One region of the Gordonia sp. 852002-51296_SCH5728562-b genome, then DNA from elsewhere that is predicted to be linked to it. Evidence: predicted binding sites of a transcription regulator. Region 1 holds the regulator's gene; the other holds the start of a gene.

Evidence for each region. Region 1 encodes LexA, which represses DNA repair genes until DNA is damaged. Its sites were predicted from a motif close to CGAACANNTGTTCG; they were not measured.
Region 2: the regulator LexA is predicted to act here: its motif matches at 9,746-9,759, upstream of A5766_RS07110 (HNH endonuclease signature motif containing protein).

Annotation. Positions count from the first base shown of each region.
Region 1 is NZ_LZMI01000003.1:17,236-31,954, reverse strand. It holds gene A5766_RS00530 (aminotransferase family protein) at 1-828, opposite strand, end outside; gene hrpA (ATP-dependent RNA helicase HrpA) at 944-4,984, shown strand; gene nrdR (transcriptional regulator NrdR) at 4,958-5,518, opposite strand; gene A5766_RS24810 (LysM peptidoglycan-binding domain-containing protein) at 5,663-6,289, opposite strand; gene lexA (transcriptional repressor LexA) at 6,514-7,254, shown strand; gene ptsP (phosphoenolpyruvate--protein phosphotransferase) at 7,300-9,015, opposite strand; gene A5766_RS00500 (DeoR/GlpR family DNA-binding transcription regulator) at 9,304-10,074, shown strand; gene A5766_RS00495 (1-phosphofructokinase family hexose kinase) at 10,071-11,036, shown strand; gene A5766_RS00490 (PTS fructose transporter subunit IIABC) at 11,138-13,231, shown strand; gene A5766_RS00485 (HPr family phosphocarrier protein) at 13,274-13,534, shown strand; gene hflX (GTPase HflX) at 13,540-14,719, opposite strand, start outside.
Region 2 is NZ_LZMI01000036.1:8,520-23,238, forward strand. It holds gene A5766_RS24340 (hypothetical protein) at 17-163, shown strand; gene A5766_RS07085 (MFS transporter) at 234-1,859, opposite strand; gene A5766_RS07090 (hydroxypyruvate isomerase family protein) at 2,119-2,931, shown strand; gene A5766_RS07095 (2-hydroxy-3-oxopropionate reductase) at 2,973-3,860, shown strand; partial or broken gene A5766_RS25420 (TetR/AcrR family transcriptional regulator) at 4,014-4,523, opposite strand; gene A5766_RS07100 (agmatine deiminase family protein) at 4,671-5,705, shown strand; gene A5766_RS07105 (amidase) at 5,702-7,711, shown strand; gene A5766_RS07110 (HNH endonuclease signature motif containing protein) at 7,890-9,716, opposite strand; gene A5766_RS07115 (mycothiol transferase) at 9,903-10,364, opposite strand; gene A5766_RS07120 (hypothetical protein) at 10,535-10,789, shown strand; gene A5766_RS07125 (cupin domain-containing protein) at 10,799-12,025, shown strand; gene A5766_RS07130 (sucrase ferredoxin) at 12,022-12,921, shown strand; gene A5766_RS07135 (DUF2945 domain-containing protein) at 13,020-13,223, shown strand; gene A5766_RS07140 (hypothetical protein) at 13,251-13,805, opposite strand; gene A5766_RS07145 (DUF2461 domain-containing protein) at 13,885-14,517, shown strand; gene A5766_RS07150 (MFS transporter) at 14,495-14,719, opposite strand, start outside.

The sequences.
Region 1 (14,719 bases):
CGGTGCGATGAACACCGCACCCATCGGGACGTACCCCGACGTCAAGCCCTTGGCCGTGGTCATCATGTCGGGCTGGAGGTCGAAGCGCGCCGAAGCGAACCAGCTCTCGCCGCCGATACGGCCGAAGCCGGTCACCACTTCGTCGGCGACGAACAGCACGTCATTGTCGCGGCAGATCTGTCGGACCTCGGCCAGATAACCCTCGGGCGGAAGGTAGATGCCGCCTGCACCGATGATCGGCTCGCAGAAGAACGCGGCGACCTTGTCGGCGCCGACGCGTTCGATCAGACCGAGCAGGCTTTTGGCGTCGTCCCACTCGACGGTCTGTGCGTCGGGCATCAGGGTTCCGTAGCCGTCGTGGTTACCGGGGATGCCCGCGAGCGAGGTGCCCGCGACATGCATGCCGTGGTAGGCCTTGGTCCGACCGACGATGATCGTCTTCTCCGGCTTGCCGACCTCCACCCAGTAACGCCGCGCGAGTTTCGCAGCGGTGTCGATCGAGTCGCTTCCGCCGGAGGTGAAGAAGATCTTGCTCCCGGCAACCGGCGCGATGGTCGCAAGCCGGTCGGCGAGCGCGTCGGTGACGTCTGCGGTGAGATCGCCGAATCCCGAATAGTGCGCGAGCGTCGAGAGCTGATCGGCCACCGCCTGCGCGACCTCGGTGCGCCCGTGACCGATGTTGGTGAACCACAGACCGGCGGTGGCGTCGAGATACTCGTTGCCATCGCGGTCCCACACGCGGGTGCCCTCACCCCGCGTGATCACAAATGGGCCGCTTGCGCTGACCGACCCCATATCGGCGAATCCGTGCCACAGTGAACCTGACATGGGGTCAATGATGCCCGGCGGCATCGCGGTCAGGGCACTCAGGGTCGTCAGTACGTTCACCGGCGAGAGGTCGGACTGCGTCCCACCATGTACCGACACATATCCTTGAAAGATCATGTCCGTCTCCCCCGAATCACAGCCCGGCGACTCCACCGCCGCGGCGACGCAGCCTTCTTCGACGGATCAACGCTCGCTTCGACGTCGACTGACCGATCTGACGATCGTCGACCAGCACCGCCTTCGACGCCGCGTCGACAAGCTCGGTGCGTCGCCGAACGCCGATGCGGTGGCGGCACTCTCGCAAGACATCGACGCCGCCTCACGACGCATCGAGCGTCGTCGAGCATCCGTTCCGGTGCTCGAGTTCCCACCGGAGCTACCGGTCTCGGAGGCCCGCGACGAGATCGCAGCCGCGATCGCCGCTCACCAGGTCGTGGTGATCGCGGGCGAAACCGGATCGGGCAAGACCACCCAGCTTCCCAAGATCTGCCTGGAGCTCGGCCGAGGCGTGCGCGGCGCCATCGGTCACACCCAGCCGAGGCGTATCGCCGCGAGTTCCGTGGCACGGCGTATCGCCGACGAGACGAACACCGAGATCGGCGATGCCGTGGGGTACTCGGTGAGGTTCTCGGACCGCTCCGGCGCCGACACTCTCGTGAAGGTGATGACCGACGGCATCCTGCTGCGCGAGATCGCCACCGATCCGATGCTGCGCGCCTACGACACGCTGATCATCGACGAGGCGCATGAACGAAGCCTCAACATCGATTTCATCCTCGGCTACCTGCACCGACTGCTCCCCCGTCGCCCCGACCTCAAGCTCATCATCACGTCGGCGACGATCGAACCCGACAGATTTGCGCGGCATTTCACGACACCCGACGCCGAGGTCCCCGTCCTCGAGGTGTCGGGGCGGGCGTACCCCGTCGACGTCCGCTACCGCCCGCTCGTCTCCTCCGACGGCCCCGACACCGGTGACGAACGCGGTGGCGGCGAGCACGCCGACCTCGACCAGATCCAGGGCATCGACGCCGCCATCGACGAGTTGTGGGGGCGCAGCAACGCCGGTGGCGACATCCTGGTGTTTCTGCCCACCGAACGTGACATCCGTGAGGCGGCGGACTCGCTGTCCCGACGCGTCGCGGCGGGTGCCGAGGTGGTTCCGCTGTACGCACGATTGTCGATCGCCGAACAACAGAAGGTGTTCACACCGTCGCGTGGCAATCGAATCGTGTTGTCCACCAACGTCGCCGAGACCTCGCTGACCGTCCCGGGCATCCGCTACGTCATCGACACGGGTACCGCACGTATCTCGCGATACTCGGCGCGCACCAAGATCCATCGACTTCCGGTCGAACCGATCTCGCAGGCGAGCGCCCGCCAGCGCGCCGGGCGGTGCGGGCGAGTTGCCCCCGGCATCTGCATCCGCCTGTACAGCGAGGCCGACTTCGACGCCCGCCCCGCCTTCACCGACCCCGAGATCCTCCGCACCGACCTTGCCTCGGTCATCTTGCAGATGGCGTCGCTGCGGCTCGGCGACATCGCCGACTTCCCCTTCGTCCAACCTCCCGACGCGCGCGGAATCCGCGACGGCATCGGAGTTCTCACCGAGCTCGGTGCGATCACGACGACCGACAAGACCGACACCACACCGCGATTGACGCCTGTCGGACGCACGATGTCGCGCATCCCGGTCGAGCCGAGGGTCGCGCGCATGCTGATCGCCGGGCACGAATCCGGTTGTCTCGCCGACGTTCTGGTCATCGCCGCCGCGCTGTCGATTCCCGACGTTCGTGAGCGGCCCGGCGATCATCGCGAGGCTGCCGACGCTGCACACAAGCGGTTCGTCGTGCCAGGGTCCGACTTCATGGGTTACCTCGCACTGTGGCGCTACCTTCAGGAGAAACGACAGGAACTGTCCGGCAACCAGTTCCGCCGCACCTGCGAGCGCGAGTTCCTCCACTACCTCCGCATCCGCGAATGGCAGGATCTGCACCGACAGCTACGGCGCATCGTCGACGATCTCGGCTGGTCGACGAACGACGCCGGAACATCGAAAGAGTCTGGAACATCAAAAGAGTCTGGGGCGTCGAAGAATTCCGGCGAGCCTGAGGTGTCACACCACACCGATGCGATCCACCAGGCGATACTGTCCGGGCTCCTGAGCAACATCGCCGCGCGCAACGCCGAGGGTCGGGAGTACACGGGCGCACGCAACACGACCCTGATGATCTTCCCCGGCTCGTCACTCTCCAAGAAGCCGCCCGCGTTCCTGATGGCCGCCGAGATCCTGGAAACGTCACGACTTTTCGCGCACACCGTCGCGGGAATCGACCCGCTGTGGGCCGAACGACTCGCAGGCGACCTGGTCAAACGCACATACAGCGAGCCGCACTGGTCGTCGAAGCGCGGTGCGACGATGGCATACGAACGTGCGACGCTCTACGGCGTCCCGTTGGTGGCCCGACGCCGCGTCGACTACGGCCCCATCGACCCCGCGGCGGCGCGCGACATGTTCATCCGGCACGCCCTCGTCGAAGGCGATTGGAAGACGAATCATCCGTTCTTCGAACGCAATCGGGCGCTGCTGTCCGACGCCGCCGAAGTCGAACACCGCGCACGACGCCGCGACGTGGTGATCACCGAAGACCAACTGTTCGACTTTTACGACCATCGCATCGGCGCCGAGGTCACCTCGGCACGCCACTTCGACACCTGGTGGAAGAAGGCGCGCAGAGCCGACCAGGCGCTGCTCGACCTCACCCCGGAGGACGTCGCCGCCGACGTCCACGTCGCCGATGCCGACTATCCCGGCGAGTGGCAACAGGGCGATACCCGCTACCGCCTGCGCTACCGATTCGAGCCCGGCGCGCCCGATGACGGTGTGTCCGTACTCATTCCGCGTCCACTGTTGCGGCACGTGCGTCCTGCTGGCTTTGACTGGCTGGTCCCGGGAATGCGCAGCGAACTCGCCACCGAGTTGATCAAGACACTGCCCAAGACCATCCGCAAAACGATGGCCCCCGCCGGACGATTCGCCGATCTCGCTCTGTCTCGCCTCACCCCACGCCGCGAGCCGCTTATCACGGGCCTCGCGCGTGAACTGTCGACGATCACCGGGCAGACGATTGCGGCTGACGACTTCGCTCCCGAGAGACTCCCCGCCTACCTTCGGATGAACTTCGTCGTAATCGACGAGCGCGAGGAGTCGGTCGCCACCGGCAAGTCCCTTGCCGACCTCCGCCGACGCATCGAGGGTGACGCGCCCGCGCCGACGCCGCGTCGGGTGTACACGACGTGGACGACAGACGGAATCGGAACACTCGCCGAGTCGAACGTCGATACCGTTGCCGGACAACAGATCACACGCTATCCGTCACTCGAGGTCGTCGACGGAGAGCGCAACCGTGGGGTGGCACGGACGCTCGCGACGTCGGACGCACAGCGACGTGTGCAACTGCACGGTGCCGTCATCGAACTGCTCGACCACGCGATCGCGCCACTCTCGCGCAAGATCAGCGCAGGACTCGACCCGGCGGATCGACTGGCACTGAGTCAGAGTCCCTACGAGTCGCCCGACGCGCTGTATTCCGACTGCACCCGCAGGGCGATTCGCGACATCGCGCCCGCAGCAGTCGATCTCGGCTCGATCCGCACGCCGTCGGCCTTCGAAGAACTCGTCTCGGCGCTCCGGCCGCGTATCTCAGCGGCGGCGCCGGAGTACTTCGCGCTCGCCGTCGAGGTCTTGCGCGAGGTGGCTCCCCTACGTGCCGAGATCGACCGCCACTCGGGTCAGACAGCGTGCGACGACGTCGCCGAACAGTTCAACAACCTGGTCTTCGATGGATTCGTCCTGGCCACGGCACGCGAACACCTGCAGCACGTTCCGCGATACCTGACCGCCGCACGGCAGCGTCTCGAGCAACTTCCTGCCGCGGCCACTCGCGACCGCGATGGAATGGCCGCCATCGACAGAGTCACCGAGCGCTGGAACCAGCGCCTGACACAGCTTCCCGAATCGCGCCGAGACACCGTCAGCGAGGAAGCGCAGTGGATTGTCGAGGAACTTCGGGTCAGCCTCTTCGCCCAGAAGCTCGGGACCGCCTACCCCATTTCGGAGAAGCGCGCGCTACGAGCTCTTGACCGACTCGGTTGACACCGGACGCGCTGAACTCGACGCAGCATCGACAGTGTCGTCGCGGGTGGCGGGTGTGTCGAGGTCGTCTGCGCCTTCGTGGGATCCGGTGAGGTTGCCCCGGAGGTCGTCGATCTCACGCTGGAAGTCTTCGAGCGAATCGAACGAGCGATAGACCGAGGCAAAACGTAGATATGCCACCTCGTCGAGGTCGCGCAGCGGGCCGAGAATGGCCAGACCCACCTCGTTGCTGGGGATCTCAGCGGAACCCGACGATCTCACCGCGTCTTCGACCTGCTGAGCCAACTGCGCGAGATCGTCTTCGTTCACGTGACGTCCCTGGCACGCGCGGCGCACCCCGCGCATCACCTTTTCTCTGCTGAACGGCTCCGTCACTCCGTTGCGCTTCACGACTGCCAGAACAGCACTCTCAACCGTGGAGAAACGTCGCCCACATTCGCTGCACGCGCGACGTCGGCGGATCGCCTGCCCCTCATCGGCGACACGCGAATCGACGACCTTGGTGTCTTCGTTCTTACAAAACGGGCAGCGCATGTAGTCCTCGTGCGAATCGCGGGACGCAGCGGCTCCGTCGATCTGGCTTGGTCCGATCGTCTGACGACCGGCGGAAGCGAGACCGCAGCGGTGACCGTGTCGGTTTCCGACTGGACCCTGTGACATCGAGAATACCGCCAGCGCTCAGCGGTACGCGGGTGTGACAAGCGGTTGGCCAACGCGCAGCCCGCTCGACGGCAGATCGTTGAGGTCGATGATCTCGTCGATGACGGTCTGACGCGGCATATCGGGCGCGACCCGCGCCGCGATCGAGCTCAGCGATTCACCGGAACGCACGTGGACCACCTGCGTGGAGGTCGACGACGGCATGCTCGCCCGCTGGTAGTCGGCACCGACGGTCCCGACGACCCACACGGTCAGCGCCAACCCGACTCCGGCGAGCACCGCCAAGACCGCTGCGCGCCGGCGACGGGCAGCCACCATCTCGCCGACGCCACCGGCGCATCGCGTGCCTGCCGGACGTGTAGAGGTGCCGTGATCGAACGCAATCCGACGTCGGCGCTGCGGCGAGACGTCCGCGCCGGCCCGTCGGACCTCACTTGTTCGAACATGTCCCGCCACACGCAGCTCTTCGCTACGCACGGCATTCGACGATGCGCGTCCACTGACCACCGTGGCGCGGTGAACTCGAGAACGCGTCGTCGACGCAGGTCGGGGCGTTGCAGATCGGGTGGTCGGCGGTGTTGCCGCGGATGCACTCGACGGGCTGGGAATCGTGCGGGTCACCGGGTTGGTCATCAAGCTGGTCATCGCTACCTCCAATGGTCGATCAAGCGTTCGATGCACTGATGTTCGAGTTCTACCAGAGGGGTCCGACAAAGTCCTGCGACACGTCGAACAAATGTTTGATGTTGTCAGTGGCCTCCGCTACTGTCGGCGCCAGACGATGGATGAAAGACGCACCCCACCACCTGCTCCACAACAGCAGCCGGTTCACAACAGCAGCCGCATCAACATCAGGAAGGACGGAACCGATGACAGAGAAGTCACGACGCAGCCCGACGTCGCCCAAGGGCAACGGTCGCAGCGTCGAAGGCAAGAAGAGCGGAGGCGGCGAGGAGACACCGATCCATCCGGCCGTCGCCGAGGCAACACTCACCGATCGCCAGCGTGGCGTCCTCGATGTGATCCGAAAGTCGGTACGCGAGCGTGGATATCCGCCGAGCATCCGAGAGATCGGCGACGCCGTCGGCCTCACGTCCACCTCATCAGTGGCACACCAGTTGCGCACTCTCGAGCGCAAGGGCCTGCTGAAGCGCGACGCCAACCGTCCGCGAGCGGTCAACGTCTCCGAGGCTCCCGATGCACATCACTCCGATGCCATCAACGGAGATCTCCCGACCCCCACGTTCGTTCCGGTACTCGGCCGTATCGCGGCGGGCGGTCCGATTCTCGCGGAGGAGGCGGTCGAAGACGTCTTCCCGCTCCCGCGTGAGCTCGTCGGTGAGGGCTCGTTGTTCCTGCTGCGCGTCGTCGGCGAATCGATGATCGACGCCGCGATCTGCGACGGCGACTGGGTTGTCGTACGTCAGCAGAATGTCGCCGACAACGGCGACATCGTCGCAGCGATGATCGACGGCGAGGCGACGGTGAAGACCTTCAAACGCAAAGACGGCCACGTCTGGCTGATGCCGCACAACCCGCTCTTCGATCCGATCCCCGGCGACGACGCCGCCATCCTCGGCAAGGTCGTGACGGTCATGCGCCGGGTGTGATGCGCTGAACCGGGCCCCGCAGGTCATTGACCAGCGGGGTCTGTATCAGTGGTCGAGTTTTTCGGCTGCGGCACGTCGGGCGAGTGCCGGACTCGAGGTGGCAAGCGCGGCAGCGGCCGCGGCTCGGCACTGCTCCATGGTCACCGTCGACAGCTTCGCCCCGACTGCTGCTGTCGCCGCCGGAGCCGCCGACAGCGAGGTGACTCCCAGTCCGACGAGCACACACGCGAGCGACGGGTCGGCCGCGGCCTCACCACAGACGCCGACGGGTTTGCCCTGCTGGGCGCCGGCGGTCGCGACCTGCGAGATGAGTGCGAGCACCGCGGGTTGCCACGGGTCGGTCAGTTCGGCAAGTTCTGCCGACATCCGGTCGGCGGCCATCGTGTACTGCGTGAGGTCGTTGGTTCCGATCGACACGAAGTCGACCTCGGCCAGGATCGCCGGCGCCAGAATTGCCGCTGCAGGGATCTCGATCATCACGCCGGCCGTCAGACCACGCTGACGGACGAGATCGGCGAACTGTGCAGCCTCTGCGGCCGTGGCGATCATCGGTGCCATGACCCACGGCGTCGTGCCGGATGCTTCTGCCGCGCGCGCGATCGCGTCGAGTTGAGTTCGCACGATTTCGGGGTGGTCATCGCCGATTCTGTTACCGCGCACGCCGAGTGCGGGGTTCGCCTCGTCCGGGTGCTCGATGAAGGCCAGCGGCTTGTCCGAGCCGGCGTCGAGCGTTCTGATGACGACTTTTTGGCCCGCGAACGCCTCGAACACGTCGCGGTACAGACGTGTCTGCTCGTCGACATCGGGTTCCTCTGCCCGGTCGAGAAATGCCAACTCGGTGCGGAACAGCCCGATCCCCTCGACCGGCGCATCGGCCGCGCGACGCGCCGACACACCATCGGCGACATTCGCCAGGATGGCGACGTCGGTGCCGTCAGCAGTCCGGCCAGGGCCACGCCACGCAGCAACAAGCGCTGCCTCCGCAACACTGCGCTCGACGAGTTCGCGCGCCTCGGACTCCTCCGGTTCGACGGTGATCGACCCCGCACCGCCGTCGAGCAAAACCATTGTGCCGCTGGTGATCTCACTCAATCGAGCCACGGCGACCACGCACGGGATGCCCAATTGACGCGCGATGATGGCGGTATGACTGGTCGGTCCGCCGAGACGCGTGGCCAGCCCGACGATCACAGCGGGATCGAGCCCCGCGGTATCCGCGGGAGCGAGGTCGTCCGCGAAGAGGATCGACGGTTGGCTCGGCGTCGGAATTCCCGGCTCCGGCCGGCCGAGCAACTCGGCGACCACCCGGTCACGCACGTCGTTGAGGTCGGTGATCCGCTCTGCCATCAACCCGCCGAGTTTGGCGAACATCTCGGAGAACTGCGCCGTGGCCGCGACTGCGGCAGCAGGTGCCGACGCCCCCTTCGCGACACGGGACTTTGCCGCACCGATCCATCCCCGATCCTCGGCCAACCCGGCGGTCGCGGCAAGAACCTCGGCCGCAGCTCCCGACGCGTGTGATGCGCGATCACGCAGTCTGCCCGCGACGACTGCCGCGGCGGCGACGAGACGTTCCGACTCCGTGTCCCGCTCGCCCTCGGCGAGGACGCGATCAGTGCCGAGTGACGTCTCGTCGTACTCGACGCGCCCACCCGGCCACAACACCGGCCCGTAGGCAAACCCCGCGACGACGGGTGTTCCCGTCAACTCTCCCTGACCGTTCATGGTGACCCGATTCTCCGTTACCAGGTGATTCTCCATTGCGTCTGCTGCCTTCCGGGTCGATCGGCCGGGTGCGGTGATCTGTGAGGAATACCCGGCGTCGTGAATTTCTGTGATCAAAGTTACTCGAAACGCTTGACTTGTCAACACACACGGGCGTAAACACAGATATATCAACATCGAATCCCACACAGAACCAATCACGCGGTGATCCACAGAACACAGATCCGACAGAACACAGATCCGCAGAAGCCAGATCCACAGAACACAGACCCCACAGATGGTTCGCCGGAAGGTGAGCCACACACCACAGATCGGAGTCGACAGGTGTACGCCGAAGAGCGACAGCGAGCAATAGCCGATCAGGTGCGCGCGCACGGTCGCGCATCCGTGACAGCTCTCGCCGACAGGTTCGACGTGACGAGTGAAACCGTGCGCCGCGACCTCGCAGTGCTCGAGCGCAGCGGTAGCGTGCAGCGCGTCCACGGCGGAGCAGTCAAGGCCGGGACGGTCGAGGTAGTCAACGAGCTGGGACTCGCCCAACGCGAGTCCTCCCACACCGCAGAGAAGGCAGCGATCGCCCGCGCTGCGATTCGGTTTCTGCCCTCGGACGGTGGATCGGTCATCTTCGATGCCGGAACCACTACCTACCAGGCCGCCAAGCTGCTGCCCGCCGATCGCAGGCTCACGGTGATCTCGACGAGCCTCCAGCTCGGGCAGGCCCTCACCGCACACGAACGGGCCACCCTGCTCATGGTCGGCGGTCGGGTCCGTGGGCTCACGCAGGCTGCGGTCGGCGCCGAGACCGTCGCAGCACTCGGAAAGATGCGGGCATCTGTTGCCTTCGTCGGCACGAATGGGATCAGTGAGGGCCACGGCCTGTCCACCCCCGACGCGGAAGAAGCCTCGGTCAAGTCGGCCATCGTGGCTGCCGCGCAGCGCGTCGTGGTGCTGGCCGACTCGTCGAAGATGGGTCGCGAGGACTTCAGCTCGTTCGCTCCGCTCGACGAGGTGGACGTCCTGATCACCGACGACGGCATCGACCCCGAGTTCTCGGCGGCGCTCTCGGCACACGGCATCGAGGTCGTGATCGCATGATCCTCACAGTCACAGCCAACCCGAGTCTCGACCGCACCCTGGAGATCACAGGACCGTTGATGCGGGGCGAGGTGCAACGCAGTACCTCCACCCGGGTCGAGCCCGGCGGCAAGGGCGTCAACGTGTCCCGCGTCGTCGCGGAAGCCGGCATCCCCACCGTCGCGGTACTACCCGCGCACGCCGACGACCCGCTGCTCACGGCCCTCGACGCCGTCGCACTGCCGTACCGCACGGTCGACATCGACGGTCAGATCCGAACCAATATCACGGTGGCCGAGAACGACGGGACGACCACGAAGATCAATGCGCCCGGTCACACCCTCACGCCTGCAGAACTCGACGAACTGACAGCGCTCGTACTCGAGGGCGCCGAGGACGCGTCGTGGGTGGCGCTGTGTGGCTCGATTCCGCCGGGAGTTCCCGACGACTGGTATCGCCGCATCTCCGACCGCCTCGTCGACAGCGGACGCCGCGTGGCGATCGACACGTCGGGCGCACCCCTGGGCGCGGCGATGTCGGGTCCCGTCGACCTGATCAAACCCAACGACGAAGAACTCGCCGAGGTCAGTGGTATCGACCCTGCCGAACTGGCCGCTGCCGTCGCCTCGGGCGACTACCTGCCGGTCGTGACGGCATCGCGAACGCTGATCGCCACCACGCAGGGAGCGGTACTCGCGACCCTCGGTGCGGCGGGTGCGGTACTCACGACCGCTGAGGGTAGCTGGCTGGCCACTCCCCCGCCGATCGTGCCGCGCAGCACCGTCGGAGCAGGCGACGCATCGCTGGCCGGGTACCTCATCGCGTACACGGCGGGCGCCTCCGAACCCGATCGTCTCCGCACGGCAGTCGCCTACGGCTCGGCGGCCGCCGGGCTGGCAGGGACGCAGCCGCCACTTCCGGCACAGGTCGACGTCGACTCGGTCGATGTCGTCGAACTCTCAGGAGCCGCCCCGATCACGTGACCCCCACAGCCTCCAGTTCCTGTACACGAATCGCCACGACGCTCACCGACCAGAACCGGAACACTCGCTCTCCGGACCACACAGAAATCGAAGGAAAACCCATGTCCGACAACATCATCACCGCAGCGACGGTGCATCTCGATGTCGACGCAGGCAGTGATCCCGCCGCCGTCATCACCTATCTCGCCGAGAATCTCGGCGAGGCCGGGCGCACGACCGATCCGTCCGAACTGAGCCGCGCCGCACTGGCCCGCGAGGCGAAGTCGGCAACCGGGCTACCCGGTGGGATCGCGATTCCTCACGCACGCGCCGCATCGGTCACCACCGCCAGCCTTGCCTTCGCGCGGCTGTCGAACAAGGTCGACTTCGGCGCACCCGACGGCCCGGCCGACCTGGTGTTCCTCATCGCGGCACCCGAGGGCGCTGCCTCCGACCACATGAAGCTGCTGAGCTCGCTCGCGCGAGCGCTCGTGCGTCCCGACTTCGTCGCCGCCCTCCGCGAGGCGCCGAGTGACGAGCGCGTCGTCGAACTGGTGGATGAAGCCATCAACCCTGCGCCGGCAGGCTCCACGTCGACATCCGCCGCGCCTGCTGCGGGCGCGGCCGCCGCTGCCGCAGTCCCGGCAGCAGGCACGAAGACCGCGAAGACACTAGGGGGTTCCGATTCGCAGAAGCGCCCCTCGATCGTCGCGATCACCGCGTGCCCCACCGGCATCGCACACACCTACATGGCAGCGGACGCGCTCAAGTACGCCGCGGAGCGGGCAGGCGTCGACTTCCATGTCGAGCCGCAGGGCTCGTCGGGCACCACGCCGTTCACCCCCGACGTCATCGCAGGCGCCGACGCCGTCATCTTCGCCACCGACGTCGGTGTGAAGGGCAAGAGTCGCTTCAGCGGAAAGCCGGTCATCGAGTCCGGGGTCAAGCGCGCGATCAACGAACCCGACAAGATGATCGCAGAGGCTGTGGAGGCGTCGCGTAGTCCGCATGCCGCACGCGTCGACGGGTCGGCGGACGACGGTGCCGGTGCAGCGGAGGGATCGGCGTCGAGCCTGTCATTCGGCAAAAAGATCCAACAGGCACTCATGACCGGTGTCAGCTACATGATCCCGTTCGTCGCGGCAGGCGGACTGCTGATCGCGTTGGGCTTCCTGCTCGCCGGGTACCAGATCGCCAACAAGACACTCGATTCATCCAAGACGCTGTCCGACGGCGCCTACATCGCGCTGCACAACAGCCTCTGGGATCTGCCCGCTGGCGGTCTCGGCCAGTACCTCGGCGGTGTCAGTTTCGCGATCGGCGCGCTCGCCATGAGCATGCTGGTACCTGTCCTCGCGGGTTACATCTCGTTCGCGATAGCCGACCGTCCCGGTATCGCACCCGGCTTCGTCGCAGGCCTGGTCTCGGTTGCCGTGGGCGCGAGCTTCATCGGTGGTCTGATCGGCGGCCTCATCGCGGGCGCCGTGTGCCTGGCGATCTCGCGACTTCCGTTGCCGCAGTGGGCACGCGGGCTACAGCCGGTCATCATCATCCCGCTGTTCGGGAGTCTGATTGTCGGCGGTCTGATGTTCATGTTGCTCGGCAAGCCGCTCGCCTGGGTCACCACCCAGCTCACCGACGGTCTCAACAGCATGAGCGGCAGCTCCAAGATCGTCCTCGGCGTGGTCCTCGGACTCATGATGTGCTTCGACCTCGGCGGACCGGTCAACAAGGCCGCGTACCTCTTCGCCACCACCGGCCTCGCCATCGGCGACACACCCCAGCTCGAAATCATGGCAGCGGTCATGTGCGCAGGCATGGTTCCGCCGCTCGCGATGGCACTCGCCACCGTCATCCGCCCCGGACTGTTCACCGAGCCCGAGCGTGAAAACGGTAAGGCCGCTTGGTTCCTCGGCGCCGCATTCATCTCCGAGGGTGCAATCCCGTTCGCCGCAAAAGACCCGGTGCGCGTGATTCCGTCGATGATGGCGGGCGGCGCACTCGCCGGTGCACTGATCATGGCCTTCGGGGTCACGCAGCGCGCTCCGCACGGCGGCATCTTCGTCTTCTTCACGATGAACCACTGGCTGCTCTTCCTCGCAGCGCTTACGGCGGGTACGGTCCTCGGCACGGTGTGCGTCGTCGCGGCCAAGCAGTTCGGTCGCTCGTCGAGCCGACAGACTTCGGCACCCGAGCTGGAGACCATCCCCGCCTGAGATCTCACGTCCCGACATAACCCATCTGCAAAGGAGCAACCCATGCCAAGCACCACCGTCGAGGTCGGATCAGCCGTCGGATTGCACGCGCGACCCGCAACGATCATCGCCGAGGCAGTCGCCGACGCCGGCACACCCGTGACGATCTCGGTCGTCGGAGGCGAACCGGTCGACGCGGGATCGGCATTGCTGATCATGACGCTCGGCGCCGAGAAGGGCACCGCGGTCGTCGTCGAATCCGACGATCAGGCAACGCTCGACGCCATCGCGAAGCTCGTCGCCGCCGACCTCGACGCCGAGTAGGCCTGCTACTGGGCCAACGAGGCCAGTTCTCCCGCCAGCGCCGAGGGCACACGGACACGCATCCGGGTGCCCTCGGTGCTGTGGTCTGTGGCGAGTACCTCGCCCTCGCGGTGAATCCGTGACACCAGGTCGCCTCGCGTGAACGGGATGTCGACGGTGAGCTCCACGTCGTCGCGACCCACGAACTCACGGACCGCCTCGAACAGCTCAGGCAGTCCCTCACCGGTGCGCGCCGAGACGTACACGACGCCCGCTGAGTTGGGTCCGTGCGTACTACCGCCCGCGCCGAGCATGCCGCGCAATTCGGTGAGCCTGGACGCATCGATGGCATCGATCTTGTTGATCACCAACAACTCCGGAGGCGGCGCGACTCCCTCTTCTGCCACGACGTCGTTGATGACCCGTCGGACCGCCGTGATCTGTTCCGCGGGGAACGGGTCGCTGCCGTCGACGACGTGCAGTACGAGATCAGCGTCGACGACCTCCTCCAGCGTCGACCGGAATGCCTCGACGAGTTGCGTGGGGAGGTGGCGGACGAAGCCGACGGTGTCGGTGAAGACCAGTTCGCGACCGTCCTCGAGAGTCGCACGGCGCGTCGTCGGATCGAGGGTCGCGAACAGCGCATCCTGCACGAGCACACCAGAACCCGTCATCGCGTTGACCAGACTCGACTTACCCGCGTTCGTGTATCCCGCGACGGCGATGCGCGGCACAGCACCCCGCAGTCGTGCGGACCGCTTCGTGGTGCGGGCCGTGCGCATTTCGCGAATCTCGCGGCGCAGCTTGGCCATTCGCTCGCGGATGCGCCGGCGATCGGTCTCGATCTTCGTCTCACCCGGTCCGCGCAGGCCGACGCCGCCGTTGCTACCCGCGCGGCCACCGGCCTGACGGGACATCGATTCACCCCAACCACGCAGACGCGGGAGCATGTACTCCATCTGCGCGAGGGCCACCTGCGCCTTGCCCTCACGCGAACTCGCATGCTGGGCGAAGATGTCGAGGATGAGGGCCGTCCGGTCGATCACCTTGACCTTGACGACCTTCTCCAACGCGGTCAACTGCGCTGGCGTCAACTCGCCGTCGCAGATGACGGTGTCGGCGCCGGTGTCGGCGACGACGTCGCGCAACTCCTGGGCCTTGCCCGAACCGATGAAGGTCGCGGGGTCGGGTGAGGATCGTCGCTGG
Region 2 (14,719 bases), on a different contig from region 1:
CCCCCTGGAGATTGCCATGGGATTCGTCTTCTTCACACTGCTCGTCGTTGCCGGCGTGATTGGGCTCATCTACAAGCTCAAGCACGACAAGCCACAGGATCACGACGGGATGATCAGCTACGACGGAACGGGATCGAACCCTTCAAATTCGTGCAACGACTGATCACTTCGCGGGCGCACACTCTGCACCTGAGATGAGTCCCGAGGCACCTGAGATGAGCCGTTAGACGTGATCACTTTCCGACCGCGGCCGGGTCTTCGCTGCCCAACTCGGCGCCGGGTACTGTCGGAAGTCGTTGAGCGACAACAAGTCCGAGCAGCGCCAAGAAGGCGGCCAGCAGGATAGCCATCTTGATTGCCTCCAGCTGCGCGTCGACGTAGTCGTCGACAAGTGTCGACACCTCGCCGGCAGGGATACCGTGCTCCTGAGCGACCACCTCGAGCTGGTCTCGACCCAGGATTTCGACGCCGTTCGACGTCGCGTCGCTGATCTGACTCTTTGTCTGCGCCGAAATCGTCGAGTCTGCCTGAGCTGCCGTGTTGAAACCTGAACTCAGCGCGGCAACAAGTAGCGCACCGAGCAGCGCTACGCCCACCGATGTCCCGATGTTCTGGGCCGTGCCCTGCAATCCGCCCGCCTCACCACGATCACGATTGCCCACCGACGACATGATCACATTGCCGAGTTGTGCTGCTATGAAACCGAATCCGGCACCGAAGATAGCCATGCCGACGGCGAACACAACACTGTTGAGCTCGGGGTCGATGGTGGTCACCAGAAGTACACAACCGACGATCACGAGTACCAGACCGATTCTGACCATCCGCCGCGGCGACTGCGTCGCAGCCAGTTTCGGGCTCGCGAATGCCGCGATCAACATGGCCACCGACATGGGTGCGAGCTTCACTCCCGTCTCGAACGCGTTCATCTGCAGTGCGTACTGCAGGTAGATCGGAATGATGAAGAACATCCCGCCGATGATGGTCTGCTGCGCGAGCAGCATGATCAATCCGTTGCGCAGCTGCAGTTTTCGAAGCAACGCGGGGTGAAGGAGCGGCGTGCCGCCGCGTTCGATGACACGACGCTCCCAGGACACAAGACCGATGAGCACAAAGACGCCGAGCGCAATCATGAACGGCACCACCGAGAAACCGAACGGTGTCACTCTCACGTCGCCGATCGTCAGTGCGCCTCGCGGCCTGATGAAGCCCCAGGTGCCTGCCTGCAGCAGCGCGATCACGATGAGCCCGAGTCCCGCTACCGACAACGCGGTTCCGACCCAGTCCATCCCCCCGGGCTCAGCCTTCTCGTCGTCGGCGATGGCACGCACCGCAAGCACGACGAGGATGCACACGACGGTCTCCGCGGCGAACACCACCCGCCAGGTGAGTGCTTCGGTCACCCATCCGCCGATCAACGGACCGGCCGCCGCGCCGGCTGCGGCGATACCACCGAGTGCGCTGTAGGCCGTCGCGCGATCGCGACCCGAATAGTTCGACGCCGTCAACGAGATGATCGCAGGCATCACCATGACCGCGCCGGCTCCCTCGACAAAGGACCATCCGAACAACAGCATGCCGATGTTCTGGCTGAATGCTGTGATCAGCGAACCGATTCCGTACACGATGAGCCCGATGGCGAAAACCTTCCGCCTGCCGAACATATCGCCGAGGCGACCGCCGAAGAGCATGAACGATCCCATGACCAGGGTGTACAGCGTGATCGCGAGCTGGACCTGAGTCAACGTCGTGCCGAGGTCGGCGACGACCTGCGACACCGACACGTTCATGACCGTGGTGTCGAGCACCATGATGAACTGTGCAGCGCTGAGTATGAGGAGGACCCTCCACCGTCGCATGGCAGCACGATACGCGGAACACCCTGGCCGCACGCGGTTTCTGCCCGGCAGCGGAGGCAAACTCTACTGATCGGTCGACAGCCACGAACTCAGGCCGCGCCGAGTACCGACAGCGAGTACCCCTCGATGAGGGTGGCCAGACTGGACACCGTTAGATTTGGCCTCAGCACGGCTAACCATTGAGGAGACGCCCACCGGCGGCGGAACAGTCGCGAGCAACGTCACGTCAGCCGAGTTGAGCCCACACGAGGTAGCCACGATGAATCCCCACCGACTGACCGTGAACTGCTCGATGCTGTTCACTGACCTTCCGCTGCTGCGTCGACCGCAGGCTGCGCGAGATGCGGGCTTCGACGCCGTCGAATTCTGGTGGCCATTCGACGACGCCGTCCCTGCCGATCGAGAGGTCGACGAGTTCGTGACGGCAATCGACGACGCCGGGGTACGTCTCACCCACCTGAACCTCGCCGCGGGTGACCTCGCGGCGGGCGAGCGCGGGCTGCTGTCGCATCCGCCCAGGACAAGCGAGTTCGTCGACAGCGTCGACGTTGCGGTCGGCATCGGCGCACGACTGCGCACCGTGGGTTTCAATGCGCTCTACGGCAACCGCATGGCAGGACTCGATGTGGCCGAACAAGGCTCACTGGCAGTCGACAACCTTGCCGTCGCGGCTCGTGCCGCTGCGACGATCGGCGCACAGATCCTCCTCGAACCACTCAGCGCGATCCCGGACTATCCGCTCCGCCTCGCCGACGATGCGCTCGCAGTGTCCGACGCCGTTCGACGCGAGCACAGGATGGACAACGTCGCACTCCTCGCCGATCTGTATCACCTGTCGACGAATGGCGACGATCTCGACCACGTGCTCTCGCGCCACACCGGCCGGATCGGCCATGTGCAGATCGCCGACACCCCTGGCCGTGGCGAACCAGGCACGGGCACAATGGAGTTCGCGCGATATCTGGACACGCTCGACGAAGCCGGATACCAGGGATGGATCAGTCTCGAGTATCGACAGACACTGGCCGACCCGTTCGCGTGGCTCGGGTCTTTCACCAACGGCGCACACTGAGACACGGCATTCATATCACCGCACCACGGAGGAGCACCCTCATGGCAACCATCGCGTTCATCGGACTCGGCGTGATGGGCAGTCCAATGTCGATCAATACGGTTCGCGCCGGGCATCGCGTCGTCGGCTTCAACCGCACAGCGTCGAAGGCCGCGGCACTCATCGACGCCGGTGGAACCGCGGCACAGTCCATAGCGGAAGCGGTCGCCGATGCCGACATCGTTGCCACCGTGCTCCCCGACTCCCCCGATGTCGAGCACGCGCTGACTGGGCCCGATGGCGTTTTCACGCATGCCCTGCCGGGCACGGTCATCGTCGACTTCTCGACCATCAGACCCGACGTCGCGGTCCGGTTGTCCGACGAGGCCTCCGCCAGCGGCTACTCGTTCCCCGACGCACCGGTGTCGGGCGGCGAAGAAGGCGCGGTCAATGCGACTCTGTCGATCATGGCCGGCGGCTCGGAGGAGGCATTCGATGCCGCATCACCACTGTTTCATGCTGTCGGTTCGACCGTCGTACTCGTAGGGCCAAGCGGCAGTGGACAATTGGTCAAAGCGGCCAACCAACTGATCGTGGCCGCCAATATCGCCGCACTCGCCGAGGCACTCGTCTACCTTGAGGCCAACGGGGTACAGACCACCGCAGCGGTCGACGTCCTCGGCGGAGGACTCGCGGGGTCGACTGTGCTCGACCACAAGGCACACCGGATGATCGACAGAGACTTCACACCGGGAGCACGAATCGACCTGCACCACAAGGATCTCGGGATCGTCACCGCTTCCGCTCGTGAGGCAGGATTGGCTCTTCCGATCGGCTCCCTCGTCGCGACGCTCATGGCGTCGGCGCGGGCCAACGGCGACGGCAACCTCGATCACGCCGCGCTGTTTCGGACGGTCGAGCGACTGTCGGGCAGGCTCGACCAGCCGTAATGGTCTAGCCCGCGCTGCTGCCCCGCCCTGCTGTCCCCCGCCCGGCTGCAGAGTGCCGCGTTCGAGGCCGAGCTCGTTCTCCATCGCGCGCCGAACGAGACGTCCCCTGTCGGGAGCGCCCGCGTAGTGCACCAGTGCGTGCGAGTTGACGCCGTCGATCATTCCGAGGAATTGCCACGCGACGTCGGCCGCATCGTCGGTGACGAACTCACCCGCGTCGACACCCTCGATGATGAGTTCGGACACCAGTGACTGCCAACGACCCATCACCTCCCGAACTGCTGCGGCGAGAGGGTGATTCATCCTGCCGAGGCTGAAGGCGTCGGCCCAGACAATCGTGACGTCGTCGCGGCCAGGCTCGGTCAGCGTCGTAATCAAGTTCCTCAGCTTCGACGTCGCGTTCGGATCGTCGGCAATGAGTTCGGTGATCTCGTCGACCTCGGCGCTGGTGATTGCCTCGAATGTCGACGCGACGAGCTCGTCCATACTCGGCTCGTAATGCGCGACGAGCGCAGGCGCAACGCCTGCCTGTGCGCCGACAGACCTCAACGTCAGCCCCGGAAGCCCATCGACACGAGCGACCTGACACGCGGCGGAGCGGATTTCGTCGGCCCGTTCCTCAGGCGACTTGCGGGGTGCGCGCGTCCGACTCTTCGAGACCATCACTCAGCGATCATCGTGCCTGGCCATCATGGAGTCAACCGCTATTGATCGCAGGATCAATAATTTGCACGTCCCACTTGACGACCCGACTCGCACCCTTTACCGTTCTAGTTATTGATTGCTCGATCAATAACGAAAGGCTCTGATATGTCCTGGACAATGCCCGCCGAGACGGCCCCCCACGAGCGTGTGTGGATGGCGTTTCCACGGACCAACACCACCCTCGCCGAGAGCGCGGCCGACGCCGAGACCGCGTACGCCGCGTGGAGCGAGGTTGCCAACACGGTCGCGCAGTTCGAGAAGGTCATCATGGTCGTCGACCCGACCGAGACGACGCGTGCGCGCGCCCAGCTCTCGGAGGAGATCGAGATCGTCGAAGCACCGCTCGACGACTCGTGGATGCGCGACATCGGACCAACCTTCGTCATCGACGACGCCGGCCAACTCGGCGCTGTCACATGGACGTTCAACGGCTGGGGCGCACAAGAGTGGGCCGAGTGGACCAACGATCGTCAGATCGGGCGCGTGGTCGCGGGCCGGGCAGGTGTCCCCGTTTTCAGCTCGATGCTCGTCCAGGAGGGTGGCGCCATCCACGTCGACGGCGAGGGCACCGTACTCGTCACCGAGACCGTCCAACTCGACCCACACCGAAACCCCTACGCCACGCGCGAGACGATCGAAGCCGAGCTCGAGCGCACGATCGGCGCACGGAAGGTCATCTGGCTCCCCCGCGGTCTGACCCGCGACTACGAGCGGTTCGGCACACGCGGTCATGTCGACATGGTCGCGACGATCCCCTCCCCCGGAACGCTGCTGCTGCACCACCAGCCGAATCCCGACCATCCCGACCACGCAGTCACCAAGGGCTTGCGCGAGTTCTTCGAAGGCACCACCGACGCAGCCGGACGATCGTGGCACATCGTCGATCTGCCCGCTCCTGACACGATCCGGGACTCCGAGGGCTTCGTCGACTACAGCTACATCAATCACCTCGTAGTCAACGGTGGTGTCGTCGCTTGTGGTTACGGTGAACCGGAGGCCGACGCGCGCGCGGCCGAGATCCTGGCGTCGGTCTACCCCGGCCGGCGCGTGGTGACCATCGACGCGCGCGAAATCCTGGCACGCGGTGGTGGAATCCACTGCATCACCCAGCAACAACCGGCCGTCGGCGTTTTGTCATGACCTCCTCGGCGCAGACCCCACCACTGGTGGAGGCATCGATAGCCGAGCTGAGTGCCGCGCTGGAATCAGGCGCGGTCAGCAGCGTCGAACTCGTCTGCGGGTATCTGAATCGCATCGGTCGATACGATCGACATGGGTTGACGCTCAACGCGATTCCCGTCCTCAACCCGACGATGTTCGACGAAGCGCGTGCATCGGACGAACGCCGTGCCCGTGGTGAGGCGTACGGGCCGTTCGACGGCATCCCGTACACCGCGAAGGACAGTTACCGGGTGAAGGGCCTCACCGTGGCGTCGGGGTCGCCGGCGTTCGCACATCTCGTCGCGGGCTCAGACGCGTTCGCCGTCGAACGTCTGCGAACTGCCGGAGCCATTTGCCTCGGCCTCACCAACATGCCTCCGATGGCCAATGGCGGTATGCAGCGGGGCGTTTACGGGAGGGCCGAGAGTCCTTACAACAGTAGCTATCTCGCGGCCGCGTACCTGTCCGGCTCGTCGAACGGTTCCGGTGCGTCGACTGCTGCGAGCCTGGCGGCTTTCGGCCTCGGCGAGGAGACGTGGTCGAGTGGCCGCTCCCCCGCGTCGAACAACGCGCTCGTCGCGTACACGCCGTCGCGCGGTGTGATCTCGGTGCGTGGCAACTGGCCGTTGACGCCGACAATGGATGTCGTTGTGCCACATACACGTACGGTCGACGACATGCTCGCACTGCTCGATGTTCTCGTCGCCGATGACGCGGACACCCGAGGCGATTTCTGGCGCACGCAGCCGTGGGTGGAGTTGCCCGCGGCGTCGTCGGTGCGGCCAGAGTCGTATCTGGACCTCCGCGATGACAATGCCCTGCGGGGCAAGCGTTTCGGCATACCCCGAGTCATCTTGGGCGACGACCCCGACGCAGGCTGGCCGATCACACCACGACCCTCGGTCATCGAGCTGTGGAACCGCGCGCGGGAAGACCTGGAGGCAGCGGGCGCCGAAGTGGTCGACGTCGACTTCCCCGCCCTGACCAACTACGAACTCGACCGACCCGACGCCCGCGACGGCTATGCCCGCGGAATCCTGCCGGAGGGATTCTTCGACGCCGAGATGTGGGACCTCACCGTCTGGTCGTGGAACGACTTCTTGCAGGCCAACGGCGACCCCGCACTGAACCGCCTCGCCGACGTCGACGGGTCGTTGATCTTCCCGCTGCCCGACGGCGCGATTCCCGATGAGCTGCACGGGTATTACGCGCGGTACAACCTGGACATCAGCGAGTACCCAGAGCGCGCCGCACGCGGAATCCCAACGCTCGAGGAGATTCCGGATCTGGCCGAGGGCGTCCGCGGGCTCGAGGAACTGCGTCGTGTCGACTTGGAGGAGTGGCTCGACGAACTCGGCCTCGACGCGCTGGTGTTCCCTTCTGCGCTCGACGTCGGACCTGCAGACGCCGACATCAATGCGGCATCGCACGAACGTGCCATGGCAAACGGGGTATGGGTGTCGACCGGCAACACCATGATCCGTCACTACGGCATTCCGACTGTCAACGTCACGATGGGCGCGATGAGTGACATCGGAATGCCCGTGAACCTGACATTCGCCGGGCGCGCCTACGACGACAACGCACTTCTCGCCTACGGCTGGGCCTACGAGCACGCCTCTCGACGCCGCACCGCTCCGCCGTCGACGCCGGAGCTGCCACCGCTGAGACGCCCAGGCGTCGTGTCCGACGGCGACGTCCCCGCGCTCGAACTGACAGCGTCCGCTCGACGCGATGCGCAGGTGGCCGTCATCGAGGTCTCGGGCTCGTCCGACGCCGACCTGCTGCAGGTCTTCGTCGACGGAGATGCTGTTCCGGTCGACCGCGAGGGATCGAGCTTCACAGCCTCGATCGAGATTCCCGCGGCTGAGCTCACGCGACAACACTCCGCGTGGCGCATCCCGTACGGCGCACTCGTGACGGCGATCGCGACGTCATCGAACGGCGCTGCCAACGCCGAATATGTGACCGTGGACGGCATCTGACCACACTCCGTCTATCCGGACGCTATTCGAACCTGCCTCGAGCAACCACGTCTGCCCCGCCACCGGGGTGTGGTGGCGGGGTGTAGACGGGTTGCGGCACAACCGGATTCGACGACTCGCCCAGTTCGTCGGGCCAGCGTGTCGGCCGGGTCGGCACACCGGTCAGTTCACGCGGTGGTCAGGCGGCGTCGGCCAGCGGTGGGTCGGCGCCTCCTGGTGGGTCGATGCCGCCGAGCCACCAGGGGCTGGCTGGTGGGGCTGGACCTGTTGGCGCGTCTGGGTCTGTGGGCGAGTCGGGGTCGGGTGGATCAGCGAGGTTCCATTGGATGTCGACGCGCGGGCTAAGGCGCAGGGTATCGCTCAAGGGCAGTGCGCCCACCAGAGCGAGCTCGACCCGCCCGCGGGGCGGGTCCGGCATTGAGGGCGGAGGCACAATCGCGGTAACAGTTGTGTCTGTGGCGATTCCGCTACCGGCCGCGCGTGCTGCGGCGGCGGCCTCGTTGCTGATGTGCTCGGCGGCGAGGTAGTCGTGGAAATCGGCTCTGACGTCGGCGATGCGGTTGATGCGTTCGGGATTCTCGGGCATACCGGGCTTGGCGTTCAATCGCCACGCAACACGCCCGGTATCGGGTCCGTCGGTGATCATGCGGGTGGTGAACTGGCCAGGCTTTTTACCGACCCGCCGATTGTGCACATCACACGCCGGCACCAACTGGTCGATATCGGTCAACCCGCCGTCGGCCCAGTCCTTGGCGGCGTGATGCATCTGCACCCTGCTCGCGGGCTGATTACACCCCGGTGCCGAACACATTTTCCCGCCCGCCGAGGCAAACGACGCCAACCGCTGCCCCAACGACGCGATCCGCTTCGACCGACCCAAATACAACGGGATGCTGGTGTGGTCACCGAACACCGCCAAATACTGACTCGCACCGGCGGAAGCGGCCATCTCGATCACATCGTCGATCGGGAGGAGCGTTCCGGACGTGGTTTGCGCGATCCCTGCTTGTGCTTCCAACTCGTGCAGGCTGGTGGTGACGATCACCTGGATCGGTAATCCCCGATGGGTGTTGCCGAGCATGCCGGATTCCAACACTTGCCCGAGTAGGGCGGAGAAGGCGTCGTGGTTGCGTTGGGCGGGTGAGCGTTGATCCCGCAGCGCTGCCGCCGCGACCTGTTCAGCATTGGCGGTGGTGATCGGCCCGACGGGCGAATCGGGGTCGTCGGGGTTGTTCATGCCGGGTTTGGCCCACGAGTCCAACACGGTATCGAGCCGTGCGCGGGCGATCGGATCCAAATCGGCGGTCAACCGCGACATCAACTGTGCGTTTTGCCGGTTCACCCACAAGCGTCGTCGTCGTTTGCGGTCTTTCGGGTTGGTGAGTGTTCCATCCGGGTCGAGATGGGCGAGTAGCCGTGAACCGAGGTTGGTGATTTCGGCGGGCGTGAACTCGGTCGCGTAGCCGGCCATCTGTGCTTCGGCGGCAGCTTTCGTCTCCGCCGAAATGTCGGCGGGGATCGCCTCCAACACTTCGAGTACCGCGCGGACGTGTGCGCCGGCGACGCGCCCTTCCACGACGTAGCCGGCCAACGTGGGACACGCGGGTAATAGGCGGTCACCGCAGATGGTGGTGAATGAGCCGGTCGCCGCGATCACCCGGTACCGGGCTGCCGGATCACCGATATGCAGGCGCTGGCCCATGAAGTTGCGAATGTCGCGGAAACCCAACGAGTGGGGCAGGTCGCGGTCGGACGCTTCCACGATCAAGCGGTCGGTGACCGCGCCGGCCGTCCGCAGTGCTAGCCGTTCGGCCTCGACGGTGGCTTCGACGAGCACGTCGTCGGACACCAACGACACATCCACCGTCGCCAACTCATCCAACACCGCAGCCAGGCGTGACAGTTTCTCGGCGACCACCGCATCCGCAGACCCCACCGCCGCCGTGGCCAAAGCCGAAGGCGCACGGCCGTTTCCGCCGTCGCTGCTGTTGCGTTTGCTGTTCACGTGCCGCCACCCCCGCCCCAACGTCGTGTCGAATATGTGTTCTACACTACCCGACAATGCGGGCACCGTCGAGGAAAAATCGAAGAAACTTTCGAGCCATCGAAACCGATGACGCCAGGCTGATCGACCAGTTGTCGGCGATTCGGACTCACGCAGAATCCGCGGTACCGATTCAGGGGCTCAACTTCAGGCGCTCAACAAATCGCGCGTTACCTGCAGCTGGCCCAGGTGCTGGGCAAGCTCGTGTACGACATGCAGCACAACCCACTGCGGCGTGACGGTGTCGAGGTCGACACTCGCGCGTGTTCCGCGTGCATCGCGGCCCGCAATTCCGTTGCGCAACATACGCGTCGCCCACACGTCCATGTCGGCGCGGACCTGCGCGATGCGCACGACGAGATCGTCGCGCGTTCCGGTGGCCTCGAACTCCCCCGACCGATCACGGGGCAGGTCCAATCCGCAGCCGAATGTTCCCAGCCACCAGCGGGTCATCTCGATGCAGTGGTGGACAATCGCGTACGGCGCGTTGGAGCCTGCGACCGGCAGTCTGCTGTTGAGGTCGGCGTCGGCCACGCCGTCGAGCGTGGCGAGAATGCCGTCCCAGCATCGATCAGCGGTGTCACGAGCGGCCTCAAACCAGAGATCCATCGCTACAGCGTGTCACGTTCGAATCATCGTGACCTTGCAGGAACCGCCATCTCGGCGCAGTAACGAACTTCGACCCTCGTCGACGAATCCTCGTCAAGAGCGTCACATGTCGACATAGTGGAGTGTGGAGTCCCCAACCGAGTGACTCCCAACGAGGAAAGGGTTTACCCATGGCACTCGACGACGACGACATCACCACCTCCAGCCCAGGGGGCGAAGGTCCTGCCGATGGCGGCTCGAATCCCGGCGGACACGACGGCGGCGCAGACGGCACCGCCTCACCCGGCGAAGGACCAGCCGACGGCGGCTCCAACCCCGGCGGACACGACGGCGGCGCAGACGGCACCGCCTCACCCGGCGAAGGACCAGCCGACGGCGGCTCCAACCCCGATGGGCACGACGGCGGCGCAGACGGCACCGCCTGAGTGACGACAATGCTGAGCCGCTGCATCGCCATCGACCCCGACACGTTCGCGCGTGATCACTGGGGTCGGCGTCCTCTGCTCAGCAGATCGGACGCGCTCCCCCGCGACTTCGACGACCTTCTCTCGCCGCGCAGCGTCGACGAGTTGATCGCCGAGCGCGGGGTGCGTGCACCGTTCATCCGGATGGCCAAGGAAGGCGGCCTGGTAGGCAAAGAGAACTACCTCGGGCCGGCCGGTTTCGGTGCGGAGATGCCCGATCAGGTCGATTCGGCAAAAGTGCTGGCGCAGTTCGCCTCTGGTGCGACGATCGTTCTACAGGGGTTGCACCGACTGTGGCCGCCCATCATCGACTTTGTGCGCGGGATGGTCGACGACCTCGGACACCCGGTACAGGCCAACGCCTACATCACCCCACCCGCAAACCGCGGTTTCGATCCCCACTACGACGTGCACGACGTCTTCGTACTGCAGATCTCCGGCAGCAAGCATTGGCGGGTTCACTCCCCGGTTCACACCGATCCCCTCGCCGACCAACCCTGGACCGACCACCGCGATGCCATCGAGGCGCGCAGTCATGAGGAGCCGGTGATCGACACCGTCCTCGAACCCGGCGACGCCCTGTACCTTCCGCGCGGATGGCTCCATTCGGCAGAAGCTCTCGGCCACACGTCGATTCATCTCACGGTCGGGGTATCGGCTGTCACTGCCTTCGATCTGGTCCGGGCGGTCGTCGACCAACTCGGGACAGTCGAATCGCTACGCGCCGCGCTGCCGATGGGTACCGACTTCACCGATCCCGACGAGTCAGCGGCGCTGGCAGCCAAGACAATTGATGCCGTCATCGACGTATTGCAGGCCAACACAACAGATCTGGCCGAAAGCACCGCTGCACGGTTGTCGACGATCCACGCCGAGCGAACCCGACCCGCGGCAGTTCGACCGCTCGCCACACTCGACGCAGTCAACTCACTCTCCGAACACACGACGGTGAGTCGACGCCACGGCCTCGTCGTCGAAGTCCGTCGTGCGTTGCAACGTACCGAAATTCGCCTTCCCGATCGGACCATCAGCTTCCCCGACTACTGCACAGAGGCACTCGAGGCCGCAGTATCCGGAGCCACCGTCACCGCGGGTGAACTACCGGGACTCGACGCCGCCGACAGCCTCGTGCTGATTCGCAGACTGCTTCGTGAGGGCGTCGTCGTTCTCGAGAGTGGATCGGTTCCAACCGGATGACCCGTCGTCCTCCGTGTAGCGTGCAATCCGCGGAGCGCGGTGATCCGATCTACGGCACAGCCTCGGCGGGAACGTTGTGGGTCCTGCTCGAACTCGGTGGTGCGTGGGGACATTCGGCGTTCCTGCAATCGCCGTCCATCATCGACCCCGACCTCGGTCTGAGCATCGTGCGTCGGGTCGAGAAGCAGCGCATGCGGATTGTCGCGATTCGACGACCGGGACGCCGACCGCAAGCACCACGGTGGCGTTGGTTCATCGTGGACTCCACGCCGGGAGCAGAAAGCGTGCACGCTGGCGAAGTCGACGGTCCCGCAGGCTATCTCGACCTCGCGCTCGACGGGTCCGACGGTGCTCCATCGACCGAACCTCTCGTCGCAGTGTGCGCGCACGGTAAGCATGACCAGTGCTGTGCAGTTCGGGGTCGGGCCGCGACAGCATCGATCGCGTCGGCGTATCCGGAGTGGACGTGGGAGTGTTCACACCTCGGTGGTGACCGCTTCGCCGCGACAGGGCTGATCCTTCCGCATGGTCTCTGTTACGGACGACTCGACACCGCCGTCGACCCAGCGTCCATCGTCGAGCTGTACACCCAAGGGCGCCTTGTGGATTCACTGCTGCGTGGACGTACGTCACTCCCCCACGCCGTGCAGGCCGCACAGCACTTCGCCCGTGTCGAGACCGGAGATGACCGCATCGACTCGTTCGCGCCGATCGACGTCACACACGTCGATGGGCGGATCCGCGTCCGTCTGACGGGCCACGTCGGCCCCGTCGACGTGGTGCTCGGTGAGGAGTTCTCCGAGCCGCTGTTTTCGATGTGTCAAGCGAATGTCGCTGGACGCGTACGGCAGTTCACGCTGGACTCCATCGCCTTCGGACAGGTCGCCGCGACCTGACCGTGACCCTGTATCGATCGGTGGTCGGCGACGTATCGAGCACGCGTCACCCACGTCGACGAGCGCCGTCGGCGTCGGTGAGCGCGCATGCTCGACTCATGGGAATCAACAAGAACGACACCGTCGAATGGAATACGTCCCAGGGACCGACGCATGGGCACGCGAAGGAAAAGCGCACATCGCCATTCACCTTCGACGGTCAGAAGTTCAATGCAAGCGACGACGACCCGTACTGGATTGTCGAATCGTCGAAGACCGGATCGCAGGCCGCACACAAGGAGTCGTCGCTCACCAAGAAGTGAGTGATTCGTACCCACATTCTCGACAGGTCACATATTTTCGAAGGCCCGACCGAGTTCGGCACCGACGTCGATGATGCGAGCAGCTTTGACCTCGGGCTTGTCGATCTCTTCCGCCACGTGCTGGGCGACAAAGCGCTTGATTTCGGTGTCGACCTGACCGACGGCACGAATGAATTCGCCACGCAGGTTGTGTGACGCGACGCCCACGATCACGTCTTTCGGCCGCGGCGGAGTGACGTCGATCCGCAACTCCAGCGGCTCGGCGGCACGAACGGTCAACGGAAGTGTGATCAGCCCGTCGACGTCGTACTTGATGCGATCGACTCGCAGATCCACGACGAGACCGATGGTCAGCATGATCTCAACGGTGAACGTGATCAGTTCGCCGACATTGCGCGCGATACGCGGCTCGCCGATCTCGACGTGCGCGGTCACGCGAGCGAGCCCACCGGGGCCGGACGGGATGGGCCCGACGTCGAAAGATCCACCCGTAATGGAGGAGAACGCCGACCCCACCCGCTCTTCGGTCACGGCGACCTCGAAGAACCGGCGGCCGAACTCTTCGTACGTCAGCTGCGTCATCCCCTTCATCGTGCCATTTCATCGATCGTCATAGAACACGTTCGCCTCGATCCGGCGCGGCGAGTCGTACCCTCGGGACATGTCTTTTCAGGGCTTCCCCGAGGCCGCCCTCGATTTCTACGACGACCTCGAGGTCGACAACAGCAAGGCTTTCTGGGAACAACACAAGCAGACATATCAGAGCGCTGTGGCCGCACCGATGCGTGAGCTGACCGACGCACTTGCCGACGAGTTCGGTGAAGCGAAGCTGTTCCGCCCCTACCGCGACGTCCGGTTCTCGAAAGACAAGTCGCCCTACAAGACCCACCAGGGTGCCTACGTTGCCGTGGCACCGGCGACCGGCTACTACGTGCAGATCGGTGCACCGGGCGTCATGGTGGGTGCCGGCTTCTACGACGCTTCCGCCGAGCGATTGTCCGCGATGCGCACAGCCATCGACGATGATCGACGTGGCCGCGAACTCGAACAGATCGTCGCCGACCTCACCGCGACCGGCTGGGAGGTGGGCGGAGGTCGTCTCAAAACCGCACCACGAGGCTGGGACCCGGGACACCCGCGCATCGAACTGCTGCGACACAAGACGTTCACCGTGTCACACCCCTACGGGTTCGACGCGGTGATCCATACGCCGGAGTTGGTCGACCGCGTGCGGGACGACTGGCGAACGACGGCGTCGTTGATCGACTGGCTCACCCGACACGCTCTTGCGTGACCGCTGGTTGACGCTTACCGCGGAGAAGCGACGCCGTGGCAGCGCAGATCGACAACACGATGGACACACAGAACACGACGACCAGTCCGTCGTGGAACGGCCCGGAGAGCAGTTCCGGGAAGAAGGTATGGCCGGTGAGGGTCGCACGTTGTCCGTCGGTGACCTGGGTGAGCACACCGGTCCCTGCGAGAAGGTGCTCGAT